2 linked regions of the Rudanella lutea DSM 19387 genome follow. The protein of the gene in region 1 binds, or shares a complex with, the protein of each later gene. Links are inferred from orthologs where the notes say so. Each region holds a gene or a part of one and is shown on either strand. Other genes may lie near its edges. The genes, in order: mfd and uvrA.

Evidence for each region.
Region 2: the proteins of mfd (region 1) and uvrA are in contact, whole or in part, in a crystal structure (PDB 4DFC), measured with the Escherichia coli proteins. The link is inferred for Rudanella lutea DSM 19387 from one-to-one orthologs.

The regions. Positions count from the first base shown.
Region 1 is NZ_KB913013.1:3,251,379-3,261,868, forward strand. The notes cover bases 5,221-9,179. They hold mfd (transcription-repair coupling factor), read right to left. Parts: upstream 8,787-9,179; coding sequence 5,421-8,786; downstream 5,221-5,420. Other genes in these bases: RUDLU_RS0113415 (SUMF1/EgtB/PvdO family nonheme iron enzyme), read right to left, coding at 5,221-5,372; RUDLU_RS0113425 (acyl-CoA dehydrogenase family protein), read right to left, coding at 9,095-9,179. Outside these bases: RUDLU_RS0113400 (DUF4175 family protein), read right to left, coding at 1-2,896; RUDLU_RS0113405 (hypothetical protein), read right to left, coding at 2,922-3,290; RUDLU_RS0113410 (ComF family protein), read left to right, coding at 3,415-4,041; more of RUDLU_RS0113415, read right to left, coding at 4,092-5,220; more of RUDLU_RS0113425, read right to left, coding at 9,180-10,490. UniProt on the Escherichia coli protein: Couples transcription and DNA repair by recognizing RNA polymerase (RNAP) stalled at DNA lesions. Mediates ATP-dependent release of RNAP and its truncated transcript from the DNA, and recruitment of nucleotide excision repair machinery to the damaged site.
Region 2 is NZ_KB913013.1:4,001,180-4,011,163, reverse strand. The notes cover bases 2,914-6,366. They hold uvrA (excinuclease ABC subunit UvrA), read left to right. Parts: upstream 2,914-3,232; coding sequence 3,233-6,166; downstream 6,167-6,366. Other genes in these bases: smpB (SsrA-binding protein SmpB), read right to left, coding at 6,249-6,366; RUDLU_RS0116595 (hypothetical protein), read right to left, coding at 2,914-3,072. In the rest of the region: RUDLU_RS0116610 (leucyl aminopeptidase family protein), read left to right, coding at 1-1,221; RUDLU_RS0116605 (ATP-grasp domain-containing protein), read left to right, coding at 1,300-2,511; RUDLU_RS30545 (hypothetical protein), read right to left, coding at 2,508-2,672; more of RUDLU_RS0116595, read right to left, coding at 2,824-2,913; more of smpB, read right to left, coding at 6,367-6,710; RUDLU_RS0116575 (OmpH/Skp family outer membrane protein), read right to left, coding at 7,259-7,858; RUDLU_RS0116570 (hypothetical protein), read right to left, coding at 8,016-8,369; RUDLU_RS0116565 (penicillin acylase family protein), read right to left, coding at 8,425-9,984. UniProt on the Escherichia coli protein: The UvrABC repair system catalyzes the recognition and processing of DNA lesions. UvrA is an ATPase and a DNA-binding protein. A damage recognition complex composed of 2 UvrA and 2 UvrB subunits scans DNA for abnormalities.

The sequences.
Region 1 (10,490 bases):
GTTCAGCAGCCATTTGAGCAAGCTGCTCAGAAAGCGCTCGGCCTGTAGTCCCCCCTTGCGACATTTGCCTCATTTTTGCATTCAGCTGTTTTTGCATCTCCCCCATTTCGCCCGAAGGATTATTACTTTTACCCTTACTCGAACCGGAACCGGGAGCGCCCATAGCATTCATTTGCTGCTGCATATTTTTCAATACATCGCTGAGCAAAAGGGCCAGATTGTTCATGGAAGTCATAGCAAACTGTTGCCGAGACGAAGCCTGCGACAGTTTACGCTCTTTCAGCTGCTGAACACTTTGATCCATGTAATACTTCATATTCGACATTTCGCGGGTTACGAATGACTGAATCTGATTTACACGGGAAGCCAACGCATTCAGACTATCTTCAACAATTCGGGCATCATCTTGTAATTTGAGTTGCTCTTGCGAGAGCCGTGCAACACGAGGGTCTTGTAAATTGATACCTCTAAACTCTTTCATGAGCCGCTCCTGACTGAACGAAAGCGTAATCAAGTTCTCAAGTAAATTACGCAGGTCATCCATGTTTTCCTGCAACTCCTGCGCTTCCATCGAGGCCATTGACATTTGCATAGCTTTCATCATGCTTCGCATCGACTTTGCTGTCTTGCTTTGCGAAGACGATGCCTTTTTGCTTTGCTTCTGGTCGAGTTGCTGTTTAGACTGCTGCATTTGCTGCTCAATCTCCTTTTGCGAGTCCTCTTGTTGATCGGGCGAACGAAGCTGATCTTTCTGAGCCTGCTTCTCCAGATCTTTCAGTTGCTCCTGTGTCTTCTTGAAATCCTCCATTGCCTTCTCCTGCTCTTTCGCTTGTTTCTCTGGATCGGCATTGGCTTTATCGTTTTCTTCTGCTTCTTTTTCCTGTTGCTGGGCCTGCCTTTCCAGATCATTCATGATGTTATCCATCTTTTGCTCCAGCTGCATTTGCTTAAACATCTTCATGGCCCGCTCCAGCTCGCGTTGCGTATTTCGCTCTTTACGGTTCAACCGATCCAGCATTTCGCTTGCCTTATCATCCTGCTTCCGCTCAAGTAGTTGCTTTAGTTCTTCATAAAGCTTCTTCGATTCAGGGTCCATTAAGTCTTTAAACATCTTCTCAAGCTGCTCTAATTTTTGCTGCATTTGAGGATCGTTCTGAGCAAAACGCTCTTGGGTTTGATTCGTTTTGTCGAACTGTTGCTGAAGCTGTTTTATCTGTTCGATAAGCTCCTCGCGTTTCTTCAGAATATCCTCGAGCTGCTTTTTGTCCTGAAAATCCGTTGCTTTTTTCGTACGCAGACGCTCCTCCATCTGGTTGAGCTCTTTCTTGATCTCCTGAGTTTTGCTCAATGCCTGATCAATTTGCTGTTCAGTTTTCTCAGCTGCCTGATCAATTTGTTGTTGGATCTCCTGGTTCGAGGGGATCGCAAAGTTCATTGCGCTCGACTTGGCCGATTTTGGGCCATTGGCACCATCATTATCCCAAACTTGGATAAAGTAGTCAATCCGATCTTCCTTGTCGAGTTTCAAACTGTCCAACGACCAATTGTAAACAAAGTTTTGGGAGGTCGATGAACGATTGATCGGGATATCTTTGCTATAAAATGGTGACTCTTTCCCTTTCCGAATAATTTTGTAGGTCAGGCGCAGACGCGAAAATCCATAGTCGTCTGAAATAAGACCATTCAGTGCGATGGCATTGTAGGAAACAGTATCCTGAATTTTATCCACCGAAATGGTTGGAAACCGATCGGGGATCACCTGTATGCCGTAGCTGATTGAGGATGGATTCGGTACCTGGGCATTTTTAAGCATTACCGTCAATGCCGTATTCTGCATCATCCGACGGGTAGCCGTAAACCCGTTTTCCTCATTCTCCTGAGCTATAATGGGCTTAGTTCCTTGGCCAAACTGTAAGGAAAGTGAATCGGTATGATCAGCCACAAAGTTCCAGGTTACCACAGTGCCTTGCGGAATTAAGAGATTACCCACGTTGGCTAATTGTTCGGCGGGTTTGTTCAGATAAGCCGGATACTCCAGCTTGACGTTGAAATTCAGAACAGCTGGCCGGTCAATTAATTTTAGCTGGTACTCATCTGACCTAAATCCCGATGCCTCCAAATGGAAGTCCAAATCCCGTTGCACATTATCAAATGTGTAGGTAAACACCGAATTTGATGACTCAAGCTTAAAACGTGTACCGTTGGTAACTAGATACACATCTTGCGGAATAGCATCACCTTTCAAACGGACTGATACCGGAAAGTCTTCATTGCGAAAAGCATTGAGCGACTTGTTCTGCAACACAAACTGAAACGGTGCCTCTTCGGCAAACTCACGATTGTAGTTGACAATTCGGGTTGAGGAAGTACTGAAAAAGGTAGGGTTGACCAATAGAATTCCTAAAATGAGCACAATTGGTGGAAGTGCCAGTTTCAGAAATCGCCGGTTCCGCTCAATCTGAATGGCGTTGGCAAAACGCGTAATCAACAATTGCTGTGACCGTTGTTGCAGGCTGGCCTGCATCAAATCACTTTGAGCGCTACTAATGCGTTGAAGTTGGAGTGTATTCAGCAACTTGTCGCCAACTTCGGGAAAGAATGTTCCGATCTGACGGGCGGCTTCATCATCGCTCAACGCTTTGCGCAAGTTATATAAACCCAGTAAAGGCTTGAGGATGAATAAATAGAGCGTGATGAGGAGTGTAAGCAAAAAGCCGAAGAACATCACAGCCCGTCCCGTCGACCCGAAGCGGCCAATAAATTCAGCCGTGTTAATTAATAAGAACAGCGAACCCGCCAAAGCTGTAAAAAACAAAGCACCTTTAACGAGTTGATTCAGAAAATAACGTTTCTTGTACTCCTCAATACGTTGGAGTAAGGTATCGTATGACTGCATAGCGTGTGCTGTTAAATCGTAAAGGTCATAATAGGGGTACTACCTGCTCAAAGTATTGAATTACATGCTGTTGAATCAAATACTCTTGAGCAGCAAGATTAGTTTGCGGAATCGGCTTAACTAATGTCCAGCTTGGCCAGCCATCTTTATCATACCCGTCGAAGGCGTAATATCCAGACAGACTTAAAACCCGACACGTAGCAATGTGTAACAAATCCTGTTTTTGCTCTTTTGAAAATCGACGAGGCCCAACTCCCAGCTCCTGAATGCCGATTAAAAACAAGACAGCGTTAAGGTCGGCAGGGCGCTTCCCAACCATTGTTTCTAATTGATCGAGAAGCAAATTCCAGGTGCGATCGGTGTCTTCAACTGACACAGTATTAGGATTGTCCATATTCTTCACTAAAATACAACTTATAAGCCATTAACGTACATAGACTATGTTTCGGTTTATTTCCAGAGCCTTTACCGACTTTTTTCAATTACTCTACCCTACTCCGTGTTTAGGTTGTCAAAAGATGCTTGATCAACACGAAATGTTGCTCTGTGTACCCTGCCGGATGACCCTGCCGGAGACAAATTATCATCACGAAATAGAATCCGAGCTGCTCATCAAATTCGCGGGTAAAGTCAGAGTCGCTCATGCTACTTCATTTTACCGATTTACAAAGGGTAGCGTCGTTCAAAAACTCGTTCATCAGATTAAGTACAAAGATCGAACCGAAGCTGCGGTGACAGTTGGTCAGTGGTACGGCCATCGGTTACAAGCGGAGTGTCCCTGGATTGATGAAATTGACTTATTTGTTGGGGTTCCACTACACAAAAAGAGATTACGGAAGCGTGGCTATAACCAGGCAGATTGCATTGCTGAAGGATTAAGCAAGGCAACCTCGAAACCGATGCGTACCGATGTAATGGTACGCACTGCCTTCAAAGAATCACAGACACGGAAGAATCGTTTGCAACGGTGGCTAAATGTGAAGACTGTATTTCGTGTGAGCAAGCCAGATGAAATAATAGGCAAACACGTTGCAATTGTGGATGATGTATTAACCACAGGTGCGACAATAGAAGCCTGTGCAATTGAACTGCACCGATCTGGTTGTAAGGCGGTTAGCGTTATTACAATAGCTTCTGCCCGATAATAAAAAAGCCCCGGAGGTCGCTCCGGGGCTTTTACTTTCTATATCGAGCCCTATCGATTCCGACCCAAGCCAATCATGGCGCAACGGAAGCCGATGGTAGCAGTAGCTGAGTCTTGGTCAAGGTACCGGCGCGTACCGGGCGAGAGCCAGTAGGCTACATCATTCCATGAGCCACCTTTGTACACACGGACCTTGTCGTCGATAGCCGAGTTGTTGTTCTTACGATCGTAGTTTTTAGAATCGTCGAGATAACCATTCCGCCGAATCGGGTTCAGGTCACTCACATCCTGATACGAGAGGGGCCGGTAAACGTCGTACACCCACTCATTCACGTTGCCGGCCATGTTATACAGACCGAAGTCGTTAGGCGCAAATTCGTAAATCTCAGCCGTGATAATAGCCCGGTCGTTTGAACGTCCTGCGATACCGGCGTAATCACCCCGACCACGTTTAAAGTTGGCGAGCATTTGTCCCTGTTTCTTACCTTTTTTCGGGTTCCGGACAGATGAACCATCCCAAGGATAAATTCGCTGATTCGCCTGATTCTCGTCCAGATACTGAGTACCAATCATGGCTTTGGCTGCGTATTCCCACTCGGCCTCTGTTGGTAAACGATATTCGGGCAGTACAAGGCCACTTTCGATGCTCATACGAGCCGGAGCACTCGGTGATGCCGATGCTTCAGCAAGCGCGGGTTCAGCCGTTTTTGATTTCCGCTTGAGCGAGAAACCACCGCCTTTCTTCTTGGTTTTCTGACCGCCTTTGGCCAATTCGTTGTTCACAGCTTCAGTACGCCAGGCAGCGTAATCGCTCGCCTGAACCCAGGATACACCCACGACCGGATAATACCGATAGCCTGGGTAACGCAGGTATTGCGTAACGTAGGTATCGTTAAACGAAAGCTGACCGGCCCAAACCGTCGTATCAGGCAGAGCCGCCCGGTACACTTCTTCCGACGAGTCACGTTGAATAGCATTCAGGTATTCAAGGTAGTGGACGTTTGCCATTTCGGTTTCGTCCATATAAAATGACTGAATACTCACCGTCCGCTCGCGGTTGTCGCGCGAGTTCACCACGTCCTCTTCAAGAGCTCCCATAGTAAACCGACCTCCCTCGATAAAGATGAGGTTAGGGCCACCATTAGGTGCTTTAAATGACTTTACCTGAAAACCATCCTTCTGATTGTAGGCAATTCCGGTAGCCGTACTCTTCTTACCGGGTTTTACACTAGTCGGGTGTTTTGGCTTACACGAGGCCAGGGCCGCCGTTGCCAACAACACGTACGCTGCACGTTGGAGCATAGCTCGCGTAAGGTGATACTTCTTAATCATTGCTGTATCTGAGTCAATCGAGGTTGCAAAATTGGGCAATAAATCGCATTAATTAGTCAAAGCGCCAAGGACCTGATCCATTTGTTCCACCGAGGTGATATCTGAATGGGTAAATACAGGCCGTCCTTTCGATTCTTTGAGCGAAAAACGGTTTGGGTTTGCGCGTAAATAGTCAATAACCTTGCCAAACCCATCGGAGTTAAAAAAGCTGTCAGTTGCCTGGTTACCACCCTCGGAAGAAACGAAGTATCCCTTCAGGATATTATTTTTCAACGTCAGTTTTTCCAGATGCAGTTTTTCAGCTTTCCACCGGACATTCACCATCTTAATCAGGTTTTCCACATCGTTGGGCATGGGGCCAAACCGGTCAATTACCTCTTGCCGGAAGGCCTGAAGCTCATCGTTTGTCTGAATATTATCCAGGCGAGTGTATAACGCCAAACGTTCCGAAATATTAGATACATATTTGTCTGGAATCACAACCTGCAAATCGGTTTCGATGACTGTATCGGGTAACGATGGCTTTAATACGTCGGTGTTCGGGCTAAACAGGTCTTTAAACTCTGTTTCCCGGAGTTCCTGAACGGCCTCATCGAGAATCTTATGGTACATCTCGTAGCCCAGATCATTGATAAAACCGCTTTGCTCGGCACCCAGCAAATTACCCGCGCCCCGAATGTCCAGGTCACGCATGGCGATTTTGAAGCCCTCGCCCAGATCAGAAAAATCTTCCAGGGTTTGCAGCCGTTTGCGGGCGTCGGAGGTAAGAACCGAAGCCGGTGGCGTCAGTAAGTAGCAGAACGCCTTACGGTTAGAGCGTCCTACCCTACCCCGCATCTGATGCAAATCCGACAAACCAAACATGTGCGCTGAATTAATCAGAATGGTGTTGGCGTTCGGAATGTCTAAGCCCGACTCGATAATATTGGTGGAAACAAGCACGTCAGAATCGCCTTCGATAAACCGGGTCATGATTTTCTCCAGCTTCTCGCCCTCCATCTGTCCGTGGGCTACTGAGACGCGGGCTTCGGGGACTAACCGTAAAATCAAATTTCCAATAGACTCAATATCACCAACCCGGTTATGCACAAAAAACACCTGGCCACCCCGGCGTAACTCATAGCTAATGGCATCGCGGACGGTGGCCTCGTTAAACGCGTGCACCTCGGTTGTGACCGGTTGCCGGTTAGGGGGAGGAGTAGCAATCACCGAAAGGTCACGCGCACCCATGAGCGAGAAATGAAGTGTCCGGGGAATGGGGGTGGCCGTCAACGTTAGTACATCGACATCGACTCGCATTTCTTTCAGACGATCTTTGGTTTTCACGCCAAATTTCTGCTCTTCGTCGATAATCAGTAGGCCTAAATCCTTGAATTTTATGTCTTTATTGACAATCCGGTGGGTACCAATCAGAATATTGATCTCACCCGAAGCTACCCCTTTGAGCGTCTCCTTAATTTGAGCTGCCGAACGAAACCGGTTGATGTAGTCAACTTTCACCGGTAAATCGGCCATGCGGTCCATAAAGGTTTTGTAGTGCTGCATGGCCAGAATAGTGGTTGGTACGAGCACTGCCACCTGCTTATTATCCGAAACGGCCTTGAAAGCCGCCCGTATCGCAACCTCGGTTTTGCCAAAGCCTACATCACCACACACAAGCCGATCCATTGGGTGGGGCTGCTCCATGTCGTTTTTCACGTCGTTGGTTGCCTTAGCCTGATCGGGGGTATCTTCATAGATAAATGAGGATTCGAGTTCGGCCTGCAAGAAGGTATCGCGGCTGAAAGCGTAGCCCGGTGCCTGCCGACGCTTTGCATACAGCGAGATCAACTCTTTGGCAATGTCTTTTACCTGCTTCTTGACCCGCGATTTTTTCAGCTCCCACTCCTGCGATCCCAGCTTGTTCATGGTAGGTGGGCCACCCTCTTTGCCGCTATACTTGGCAATTTTGTGCAGACTGTAGATACTGACGAGCAGAATGTCGTTGTCGCGGTAAATAAGCCGGATAGCTTCCTGCTCGCGGCCACCCATATCTACCTTTTCAAGACCCGCAAAACGCCCGATTCCGTGGTCTACGTGGGTCACGTAGTCGCCGGGTTGTAACGTTTTTAATTCGCGTAGGGTGAGAGCTTTCGACTTCGAAAACTTGTCCTGAACGCGGTATTTGAAATATCGGTCGAAGATCTGGTGGTCGGTGAAAAGGGCAATCTTCAGGGCTTCGTCGGTGAAGCCCTCGCGCAAACCAATATTTAAAGGCAAAAACTTGACAAATGGGTCGAGTTCCTCAAAGATGGTACGCAGCCGTTCGAGCTGTTTGAACGACTCGGCCGCGATAACGTTGGTGTTTCCCTTCGATTGGTTTTCGGCCAGATTGTCAAGAAGCCGCTTGAAATCTTTGTTGAACGACGGTTGCGGCTTCGACTGATATTGCTGCCGGGCTTCGGTTTTGAAGTAAAATTTGCGCCCAAACTCAACCGTTGTGAACCGTTTCAGATGGTTCAGTAACGACCGTCTTGTCTCAAACAGATCAGTAGGATCTAACACGACCTGTACACCTCCCCCACTGGCTACAATCGAGGCAAAGCTCTGCTCCGCTTTTTCGAAGCACTTATCCACAACTTCGAGGGTGAAATCCACATCTTTAGCCCAAACCACCGTATTTTGAGGCAGGTAATCCAGAAAAGGTTCGCGGGTTTCCTCAATCAGTTTGGTCTGAATATTGGGTATAATGTTAATAAACGGCACGTCACCTGTGGATAACTGCGATTCAGGGCTAAATGTCCGAATGCTTTCCACTTCATCGCCAAACAAATCGATTCGATACGGAAACTCGCTGGCAAACGAAAATACGTCGATAATCCCCCCCCGAATGGAGAACTGACCCGCTTCGTACACAAAATCAGTCAGCTCGAACTCATAATTCTGGAGCATTTCCGATACGAAATTGGTGTCGAGTTTGTCGCCAACCCGAACCGTCAGGGTGTTTGCCTGTAAGGTGCGCTTGTTAATCACCCGCTCCGACAGCGCTTCTGGATACGTCACCATCAACAACCCGCCTTTGGGCGCAGGGTTAAGCTTGTTAAGCACCTCGGCCCGCATCAGTACGTTGGCATTTTCAACCTCTTCGTACTGATAAGGTTTCTTGTACGACATCGGGAAGAGCAAAACCTCCTGCCCGATCAGATTTTGCAGATCGTTGAAAAAGTAGGCGGCTTCGTCGCGGTCGGTCATCACGAATAAGTGATTACCGCCGTTCATGCGGAAAATAGCCGTGGCTAAGAGGGCATCCAGACTACCCGAAAGACCTTTGATCTGAAGCCGTTGCGGTTCGGCCGATTTCCGGGTTAAGGGTTCGGCCAAAAGCTTAATAAAACTATCGTCGGTGTATAAACCGATCAGTTCCTGTGCGTTCAAAAAGACGGCCCGCTGTAGCGGGTGTTTGGTAATACGAAAAGCCGCCAAAATGACTTCGGCGGCACCGAGAGAGTAACAGCGTTCACGTTGGTAATGTTCGTTACGCAGGTGCCCGAAAGAGGTAAAATTTAGCCTGTTGGAGAGATTCGTGACCCATTTGAATTGTTCGTCGCCCGAATAAATAAGACTCTGCCAATCCGGCCTGGAAAACGAAAAAGCCGACCCTCATTAAGGGTCGGCTTTATTGATTTTTAGTTGTTGGTTGAATGTAAAATCGTCAGGTATTGGGCATCATGACGCCCATCATCTTAAAAAATGTACTTATTCTCGGCAAGCATGGCCTCCGCAATCCGCCGACGGGCGTTTTTGAGGTTCATCGGCTCAATTTTCGTGAATCGCTTCAGACCCATCAGCATCACGCGCAGTTCATCGCCCTCAGCAAACGAGGTGATGGCTGCCCGGCCGGCGTTGTTGATCTTCTCAACGGCCTCATGCAGGTAAACCAGCGCCATTTCTTTTTGTAACGAAACAGCCGCTTCACCCTTAACGCCAATCAGTTTTTCAACACGCAACAGAACGGATTCTGCCGCGTAAATTTCGATAACCATATCGGCAAGGCTCATCAGGATTTCCTGCTCTTCCGAAAGCTTGGTCATGAACTTCTGAACAGCGGCACCGGCTACCATCAGTACCGATTTCTTGAGGTTGCGCAACACCTTTTTCTCGGCTATGAACAGGCCCTCCTCTTCGTCGCTGCTGAAATCAGGAATCGACATGATTTCTTTGCCAACGGCCATGGCGGGACCCATCAGGTCGAGTTCGCCTTTCATAGCCCGCTTCAAAATCATATCAACTACGAGCATCCGGTTGATCTCGTTGGTACCTTCAAAAATTCGATTGATACGCGCATCCCGGTAGGCCCGATCCATGGGGGCGTCGGCTGAGTAGCCCATACCGCCATACACCTGTACCCCCTCGTCAACTACGTAGTCGAGGGCTTCAGAGCCGTGTACTTTCATGATGGCACACTCAATCGCAAACTGTTCCAATGCTTTCAGTTTGGCCTGTGCATCGTTCATACCCTGCTCTTTCAGATCTTCGATCATGTCGTCGATGTTCTGACCGGCGCGGTACGAAGCCGTTTCGGAAGTGTACACCTTGATGGCCATTTCGGCCAGTTTGTGCTTAATGGCACCAAACTGAGCAATGGGCGTGTTGAATTGCTTACGCTCGTTAGCGTACCGAACCGCGTTGTTGATTACCTCTTTCGAGCCACCTACCGTAGCGGCACCAAGCTTGATACGGCCGATGTTCAGAATGTTAACCGCGATTTTGAAGCCGTTTCCGCGCTCCGAAAGCAGGTTCTCAACGGGTACTTTGCAGTCGTTGAAGAAGATCTGACGGGTGTCAGATCCCTTGATACCCATTTTGTGCTCAGGCTCGTTCATCGTGATGCCCTCGTGCGAGCGCTCTACAATAAATGCCGACAGGTTCTTATCAGTTTGGCCACCTTCCTCAATTTTAGCAAAAACGATATACACGTCAGCAAAACCGCCGTTGGTAATCCACATTTTCTGGCCATTCAGAATATAGTGTTTACCGTCTTCGCTCAATTTGGCTTTGGTTTTGCCCGAATTTGCATCCGATCCCGAATCGGGCTCCGTAAGGCAGTAAGCGGCTTTCCACTCACCGGTTGCCAGTTTG
Region 2 (9,984 bases), 750 kb from region 1 along the record:
TGGTTCCGCACCTTCCGTAAGTTCTTTTACGACCAGAAAAGCAGGCTCCCGCAGCACGTAGGCGTCGATTTGCGCCTGTATGGGCCCGACGCGCTGGAGGGGGTTGTGCTCGGCGCGTACGGGGGTGGATATGACCTGAAGCTGTACCAGACCGACAAGCCCGAAGGCCCGGCGTTTTACGGCGAAAACGGCCAACTCAGCTTGCTCGTCAACGACCCGGCAGCCTATACCGACGCGCTCGGGCGGGCCGAAGCTATTGCCCAGACCCAGCGGCAGATCATGAACCTGATGAACGCGCCTTCTAACTACAAAACACCCCAAACCCTCGCCGATTGGGCCGTGACATCAGGCCAGCAATACGGGTATGCAGTGCGGGTACTAAACAAGGCCCAAATAGTGCAGGAGGGGCTACAGGCGCTGTTGGCCGTGAACCGGGGCAGCGATCACGAGCCGGTGTTCATTATCGCCGAGTACAAGCCCGACAACGCGCCAAATGCCAAGAAAGTGGGTCTGGTGGGCAAAGGAATCACGTTCGATACGGGTGGTATCTCGATCAAACCGTCGGCCAACATGCACCTGATGAAATCGGACATGGGCGGGGCCGCGGCTGTGTTGGGTACACTCGAAGTAGCCGCCAAGCTCAAACTGCCGGTACACCTGATCGGGATTGTGCCCTCAACCGAAAACATGGTCGATGGCAGTGCCACCAGGCCGGGCGATGTGATTGGCTCGTACCTCGGCAAAACCATCGAGGTAATTGACACCGATGCCGAAGGCCGCATTATTCTGGCCGACGGGCTGGGCTACATGGTGCGCAACTACGGCCCCGATGTGCTGATTGATCTCGCGACGCTTACCGGCAGCGTAATTGCCACCCTGGGCTACCATGCGGCCGGGCTATTTACCAACAACGACGAGCTGGCCGAGGCCCTGAACCGGGCCGGTACCCAAACCGGCGAGCGAGTTTGGCGACTGCCTCTTTGGGACGTGTACGCCGAAGACATCCGCTCCGACGTAGCCGACCTCAAAAACTTTAGTGGCAAGCCCATGGCCGGGGCTATATCGGCGGGTAAGTTTTTGGAAGTATTCACCGAAAATCACCCCGCCTGGGCCCACCTCGACATTGCCGGCACTGCCTTTGGAGATACCGAGTTTGGCAGCCAGAAAAACGGTACAGGCTTCGGGATTCGGCTGCTGATCGACTGGTTACGAACGTTGTAAAATAGACCTCTGGGTCGGTGCCGTTGGCAAATTCAGTCGGCGTGTTGTAGTTTAGGGTGAACATCGACCTTACATCCTATGCGTCCACTCTCGTTTCTCTGTATTGCTACGTTTTTCAAAGGTGAGGCCTTCATGCGGGCCTGCAAAGAGCTTGGCCACACGGTGTACCTGCTCACGGTTGAAAAACTGGCCGATAAACCCTGGCCGTTCGACGCCATCGACGAGGTGTTTTACCTGCCTACCGAAAGCAATGACAGCGAAAATCTGGACCGGATGATTCTGGGTCTGTCGCACACGATGCGCTCCCGCCGAATCGACCGGGTGGTCGCACTGGATGATTTTGACGTGGAAAAAGGGGCCCTCGTCCGGGAAACATTCCGTATCGACGGGATGGGCCAAACCACCGCCCGCTACTTCCGCGATAAACTGGCCATGCGGATGCGGGCGCAGGCGGCTGGCATCCGGGTGCCGGGGTTCAGCCCGCTTTTCCACGACGAAACAGTCACACACTTTCTGCAAACCACCGAGGGGCCGTGGCTCATTAAACCCCGCGCCGAAGCCTCTACTACGGGCATCCGGCGGGTCGACTCGCTTGAGGAGGCCTGGGAGGTTATTCACGGCCTGGGCGACAACCGCCATAACTACCTGATTGAGCAGTTCAAGCCGGGTAAGGTATTCCACGTCGACTCGTTATCGGTCGACAGCCACCCGGTGTTCACACGGGCGAGTGGGTATCTGGCAACCCCGATGGAGGTAGCGCATGGCGGTGGCGTGTTCCGCACGGGGATTCTGCCGTTCGACTCGCCCGACACAGCCGCCCTGCACAACCTCAATAGCCTGGTGTTGCAGGCATTCGGAATGCGGTACAGTGCCTCGCATTCGGAGTTTATCAAAGGTGACCATGACGGGGAGTTTTACTTTCTCGAAACGGCCTCACGGGTAGGTGGTGCCCACATTGCCGAACTCGTCGAAGCCTCATCGGGCATTAATCTCTGGGCCGAGTGGGCCCGGCTCGAAACTGCCGTAGCTTTGGGGCAACCGTACTCCATTCCGGCGGAGCAACAAAACTACGCGGGCCTGATTGTTTCGCTCGCTCGTCAACAATGGCCCGACCAAAGCATCTTTACCGAGCCCGAAATCTGGTGGCGTCTCGACAAGGAGTATCACGTGGGGCTCATTGTTCAGTCGGGCAGCCGGGAACGGGTTCTGGACCTGCTCGATACGTATATGGCCCGTATTTATGCCGAGTTTCACGCATCGGCCCCTGTACCCGACAAACCTACGAGTTAGGGAAGGTTGCCCAGCAGATCGTTTAGCTCACCATCAGTAAGGTCTGCTTTCTCCGATTTGTCGTAGATGGTAAGCAAATAAACGGTGGTCTCCACAATCTGGACGTAGGTAATGACGCGGGCACCACCCCGTTTGCCTTTCTTTTTGGAAGATATATTCAATCGAACCTTGAAGCAGCTTTTACCAATCGGCGTACCCTGTTCAGGCGTCTCTTCCAAAGTAGAGATTAGCTTATCAATGTCACCAGACAGAGATGCATATTTTCTGGCTAAGTGGCGAGATGCTTTCTTAAAGCTTTCCGCCACGACAACATCATAACTCTTTGAGGAACTCACGGGCCGATTGCAGTTTAATTTTGCCAGCGCGGTGCAGCTTTACCTCCTCAATCGCGTGTTTTAACCCCTCAACAATCTCTTCCTTTGTTGGCTCAACGTAGGCATCGTCAACGGCCGGCGATTCGTCGGGCAAGCGGCCGTTTTTTTTGATTTTTTCCCACTCCCTAATCGGGATAAATACGCCTGTTAGCTTGCCCTTGCTATCATGCAGATATTGAACGTTCATAGACTGGTCAGATTTACTATCCAAGTTACGAAGAAACAATGGGATTGGCTAAATAGGTCACAAACCCCCGCTTATTTGCCTATACACTTCGGAAACCAACCCCCGCCTGTTTTGCGTTGTTGTTTAGAATAAGCCTACCGCTCCGGGGGCATAACACAACGTGACAAACAACAACGTACTAACGTCGCAAACAAGCCCGGTTTCCGGGCCTTCTGCCGGCCTCAACGACATTGCCCTCACGGGGTATGAGCAAATTGAAGTGCTCGGCGCCCGCGAACATAACCTCAAAAATATCGACGTGACCATTCCGCGTAATAAGCTGGTAGTGGTCACGGGGATTAGCGGCAGCGGCAAATCGTCGCTTGCTTTCGACACGATCTATGCCGAGGGTCAACGCCGGTACATGGAGAGTTTTTCGGCCTATGCCCGCTCGTTTATCGGCGATATGGAGCGGCCCGACGTCGATAAGATTGATGGGTTGAGCCCAGTTATCTCGATTGAGCAGAAAACCACCTCCAAAAACCCCCGCTCCACCGTAGGCACCACAACCGAGATTTACGACTTCCTGCGGCTCCTCTACGCCCGCGCTGGTGATGCGTATTCGTATGTGACAGGTCGAAAAATGGAGCGGCAGTCGCAGGATCAGATCATCGACACCATCATTGAACAGTACGAAGGGCAGAAACTTACTCTGCTGGCTCCGGTGGTGCGCGGCCGCAAAGGACACTACCGCGAACTGTTTGTACAGATTGCCAAACTCGGCTATACCAAGGTTCGGGTCGATGGGGTGGTGCAGGATATTGTCCCGAAAATGCAGCTCGACCGGTACAAAATCCACGATATTGAGATTGTGATTGACCGGCTGGTGCCCAAGCGCGACACCGCCGACGAATCGAATACGCGGTTTAGGTTGAGTCAGTCGGTGCAAACGGCGCTAAAGCAGGGCAAAGGAGCCATGCAGGTGCTGGTCGGTACCGGCGACGACCGCTCCGGCGGACCGGCCCAACTGGTGTACTTCTCGCAGAACCTGATGGACCCGGAATCGGGCATCAGTTACGACGAACCATCGCCCAACTCGTTTTCGTTCAACTCGCCTTATGGCTGGTGTCCTACCTGTCAGGGTATTGGCCATGTTGAAGAAATCACCGAAGAGTCGATTATTCCCGATAAGAAGTTGAGTGTGAGCCGCGGGGCTATTGCCCCACTCGGCGAGTACCGGGAGCTGTGGTTTTTCAAAGAGATCGAGGTTATCCTGAAAAAATACAAACTCAGCCTGACCACGCCCCTCGAAAAATACCCCGATGACCTGCTACAGGCGTTGCTCTATGGTACAGAGGAAGAGGCCACTATGCCTTCCAAGAAACATCCCGGCACCGACTATTATCAGTTCAAGTTTGAGGGCATCATCAACTTTCTGAAACGGCAGCAGGAAAACGGTTCCGAAAAAATTCAGGAGTGGCTCAAAGACTTCATGGTCATTAAGCCCTGCCCCGACTGCAACGGTGCCCGGTTGAAAAAAGAGTCGCTGTATTTCAAAATTGCCGACAAAAACATCTCTGAGTTGGCTCAGATGGACATTTCGGAGCTGTCGGCCTGGACCACCGACCTCGAAAGCCGCCTGACCGACCGCCAAAACGTGATTGGTAAAGAGGTACTGAAAGAGATTCGGAAACGGATCGGCTTTCTGCTCGATATTGGCCTCGACTACCTCACCCTCGACCGCCCGCTCCGAACTCTGTCGGGGGGCGAAGCGCAGCGCATCCGACTGGCCACCCAGATCGGAACACAGCTTGTGGGTGTGCTATACATCATGGACGAGCCAAGCATCGGCTTGCATCAGCGCGACAACGTCAAGCTGATCGACTCGCTCAAGAACCTACGTGACCTGGGCAACACGGTGCTGGTTGTTGAACACGACAAAGACATGATGCTTGAGTCGGACTATATTCTCGACATTGGGCCGGGAGCTGGGCGGCATGGCGGGCAGGTGGTAGGCCGCGGCACCCCCGACGAGTTTATCCGCAACGGCAGCACCACCGCCGATTACCTCAGCGGCCGTCGTGCCATTGAAGTCCCCAAAGAACGGCGTAAAGGCAACGGTAAGTTTCTGGTTATCAAAGGCGCTACGGGCCATAACCTCAAAAACGTAACGCTCAAACTGCCGCTCGGCCGGATGATTTCGATCACGGGCGTGTCGGGGTCAGGTAAGTCGTCGCTCATTCACGAAACCCTGTTTCCGGTGCTTAACAAGCACTTTTACAAATCGAAGCGGGAGGCACTGCCCCACAAATCGGTGGAAGGGCTGGAGCACCTGGACAAAGTCATTGAGGTCGATCAATCACCCATTGGGCGCACCCCGCGCTCGAATCCGGCTACGTATACGGGCATGTTCTCGGAGATTCGGGCGCTCTTTGCCGAATTGCCCGAAGCCAAGATACGGGGCTACAAACCGGGCCGTTTCTCGTTCAACGTAAAGGGCGGCCGGTGCGAAGACTGCGAAGGCGCGGGCATGAAGAAAATCGAGATGGAGTTTCTGCCCGACGTACACGTAATGTGCGAAACCTGCAAGGGCAAGCGCTTCAACCGCGAAACGCTGGAAGTCCGCTTCAAGGGTAAGTCTATTGCCGATGTGCTCGATATGACCGTGGAGCAGGCGCTTGAGTTTTTCGAGGCTCAACCCAAAATTCTGCGTAAGGTGCAAACCCTCAACGATGTGGGTCTGGGGTACATCACCCTGGGGCAACACGCCACCACCCTGTCGGGGGGCGAAGCACAACGGGTGAAGCTGGCCGAGGAGCTTTCTAAAAAAGATACCGGCCAAACCATGTACATCCTCGACGAACCGACCACGGGCCTGCATTTTCAGGATATTGCGCACCTGCTCGACGTGCTCAACAAACTGGCCGACAAAGGCAATACGGTTCTGATTATTGAGCACAATCTGGACGTGATCAAAGTGTCGGATCACATTATCGACCTGGGGCCGGAAGGCGGCAACAAAGGCGGTCAGATCATCGCCGAGGGAGTACCCGAAAAAGTAGCGAAAGTACAAGGCAGCTACACCGGCAAATTTCTGGCAATGGAGCTGAAATAAAGTAGGCAGTTTGCAGTGGGCAGTAAGCAGTAGCTGACTCAAGAGTACTGCTTACTGCCCACTGCAAACTGCCTCCTCAAACTTAATACCGCTCGCGCTGCATCTCCCGCGTAACGTCGCGCTCCTTGATACTATCGCGCTTGTCGTACAGTTTTTTACCTTTTGCGAGGGCAATATCGATTTTCGCAAAGCCCCGGTCGGTGGTGTACATACGCACGGGCACAATGGTTAACCCCTGATCTTTTAGCTTCTCCGTCAGCCGCCTAATCTCGCGTTTGGTCAGCAGGAGCTTCCGATCGCGTAGGGGTTCGTGGTTATTGTAGGTACCTTCGGTGTACGGCGAGATATTCATGCTGCGGATAAACAGCTCGTTGTTCAGAAACAGACAGTACGCATCGGTCAGGTTTACTTTCCCCTGCCGAATGGATTTAATTTCGGTCCCCGTCAGTACAATACCGGCGGTGAATGTTTCCAGAAAATGATATTCGAAGGAGGCACGCCGGTTTCGGACGTCCACCTGCTTTACAATGGATGATGATGCCATTTCAGATTGGGCCTCTGGGTTGCTCTACGGTTGCTACCGGCTAAGCAAACACAGAATTTGGGGCGTGAAGATAGACAGAATAGCGAGTATCCTGAACCTTAGAAAGCTAAACGTAAAACAGACGGGGGTGGTTTCGCCTAAAAATACAACTTAGGCTACGGAAGAGTGACGTATAGACGACATCACCATCTAAATAATACATTCCCTTTTTAGGAAGGGGTCGCCCGGCAGGTCGGTGTCTGTTTCGTGTCACAGCCTCAGGACCCAATTCAGTACACCGACCATGCCAAAGCGATGTTGTTTGCTACACGAAAGTAAGTAGCTTACTGGTACATCAATATACGAAATTTAGGGCAAAAAAGATGCCTGTTTCGATGAAAATCGAAAAAAAACCGCTGAAAACCTCATTTTTTACCACTGGTTGGGTTAGATGCCGCACAAAAACTGAAATCCGTATATATACCCCCAATACGTCAAAAATCGCGCCAACAGAAAGGCCCCGTCTCTGAAAATTGACGGGGCCTTTCTGTATTTATTAAGCGTGCTTTTTATTTTTTCGGAGCCGCCTGTTTTTCCTTGTATTCCTGATTCAGGCCGTTCAGCACTTTTGAGGTCACATCATTGCTGGTATCGGCAAACAAGATTCCACCGCCTTTGGTGTAACCGAGTACAAACTGATACTTATTCTGGGCGTTGTACTTCTTCAGGTAGTCGTAAATCTTGTTGTACAACTCTTCGTTTTTCGATTGCTCTTCAACAGCCAGGTTTTGGGCAGCCCGCTCCCGGTACTGCAACAGTTCCTGCTGCTCTTTCTGCAACGAAGCCTCCGTGGCCCGGCCCTGCTCCATCGTCATGGTAGCGGCCCGCTGCTGGAAGAAAGCGGCTTTGTTTTGCAGGTTGCGGCTCCGCGAAGCCAGGTCATTTTCGAGTTGGAAACGCTTACTTTCGAGTACTTTCTGGGTGTCTTTAAAGAAATCGTACTTTGTCAGCAGTGAGTCAACATTTACATACACAATTTCTTTGCCTTTGGCGGCCTCAGGAACCTTAACAGCAGATTCGGCAGGCTGGCGGTCTTTAAAGTGCAGGTAGTACAGTACGGCTACAGCAATGGCTAAAACAACGTTCAGCGCTAATGAGGCATTCTTCACGAGTTGGTAATTAAGTGTTTGTTACAGATTTAAAAACAAAGCTAAGGATTTTAAGTCGATAGTTCTTATTCCAAAGGGTCGACCTTACCAGACGAACAGACACCGGACGACAGACTTCAGCACAGACAGGCAACTCTACGACCGGGCGTCCCGCAATCTAACGTCTGACGGGTTGCCACAGCTGGCGCACATAAAAACCGGCCAAACCTGATACTCCGCCCACCAGCCCGCCAATCAGCGGAGCCAGTGTAACCAGCATAGCGGGCGAGTTGGGCACTTTGAAAAGTAGCTCGCCCAGCCGGGAAGCCAGTACGCCCCCATTCTGAACATTCAGGAAAACAATGTAGGCTGCCCAAACCAGCGTAACGCTGGCCGTGCCTTGCAAAAAAGCGTTACCGGCGGTGGTACTTTGCCAGAAACAGACGCCAAAAGCGATCGGCGCAATAATCCACCACGGGAAAATAAGCTGAGCCAGGGCGCTCAGTAAGGCAATAATCAGCGTTGGTGCCATAATAAAGAGTGTAAGGCTCCGTGAGTTTTTCAGACTCTCTCACGGAGCCGGAGGTTTACTTGAGTGTCAGAGTTTGTTTTACTTTCGGGTGCTGCTCCGTGGCCGTTTGCAGGTAAACCAGTTCGTTAAGTTTACCCTCGCGCCAGGTTTCGATCAGGTTCTGATAAGCAGGACTACCGGGATTCCCCGACTGTCCACCCGGATACACCCCGTAGCCTTTGGGTTTAGGCCCGAGCGCCACCACCATGCGCCACGAGGGGCCGGTACGGGCGGTGGTGGCATTGACCACGGTGCCGCCCCCACCATTGAGTACATCCATTGCGCTAAACGCATCGACGCCCGGCAACAGGTGACGCACATCGGTACTTTTGTGCTTTGCCCAGGCCCAGGCGGGGCTTAGCGGTCCATGTGCCCGTGTCAGCGAATCGCAGGCGGCTTTAAAACTGGCCGTCACGACATCGTTGATGGTTTCGCGGGTGGGCGTAGCCGTATTATCAAACCAACGGGCGGTTGGCTCGCGCTGTAGCATCAGCAACGTCCGGTCGAAGCTTGGGTAGCGCATTGGCAGGGTATCGCCCCCGTCGAGTTCGTCTTTCCAGATCGTTTCCAGCAGTTTCTCCGTCCAGAGCGTGAAAATCGACGGACCGATTTCGTCCGGGTCGTTCCGGCGCGACCACTTGCTCACCGTTTCGTAGGCCAGTCGGGCATCCCCCTGTAGCGATTGGGTTTGTACCAGCGGCAACAAGGTGGGTAAGGCATCGGAAGCACGCAGGTTCAGGTTGTCATTTTGGAGCATCCGCAGGCTGTCGGCGGTTGCGTTGGTCATGGCCGTCAGTCGCTCGTTGATCCGACGCCCACGCTCGGCCGGGGCAAACTGCCAGTTCAGATAATACGGATACGTCCGGTCGGTAGAGAACTGGTTCGCCGAGCTCACAAAATTCCGGGGTGGGTTTTTCACCAATGGGTTCTGATCGGCCGGAATCCAGCCCTGCCAGTCGTGGGCCGGGTTGCTACCGTCGAGAACGAGTTTGCCCTGATTTTTCCACTTGAGGGGGTACTTGCCATTGGGCGAAATAGCAATGTCTTTATCGACACTGGCAAACACAAAGTTCTGGGCCGGGGCCGCGTAGTACATCAGTGCCTTGCGGTAATCGTCGTAGTTATTGGCCCGGTTGAGCAGGTAAAAGCAGCGCAGGTCATTAGCCGCTTCGTGGGCAATCCAGCGGGCAGCGTGGCCCGTTGGAATATTCGGCCGGAGGGCTTTCTCGCCCGTAGCATACACCACCGGACCATGATGCGTGTACCGAACGGTATCGAGCACATCGGGCTTACCCTTTACCTTGTACCGCTCAATGCGCATGGTGGTCGGCTTCCATTGGTTATCGTGCCAATACGCCGACTGCGTGGCGTCTTTAAACTTGATGGTGTAAAAGTCGAGAACGTCGGCCCCGACGTTGGTTACGCCCCAGGCCACTTTCTGATTAAAACCGATAATCACGCCCGGCGATCCCGGCAGCGACACTCCGCACACGTTCATCGTGGGCGTTACGAGCTGAACCTGGTACCAGATCGAGGGCAGGCTGAGCGTCAGGTGGGGATCATTGGCCAGAATGGG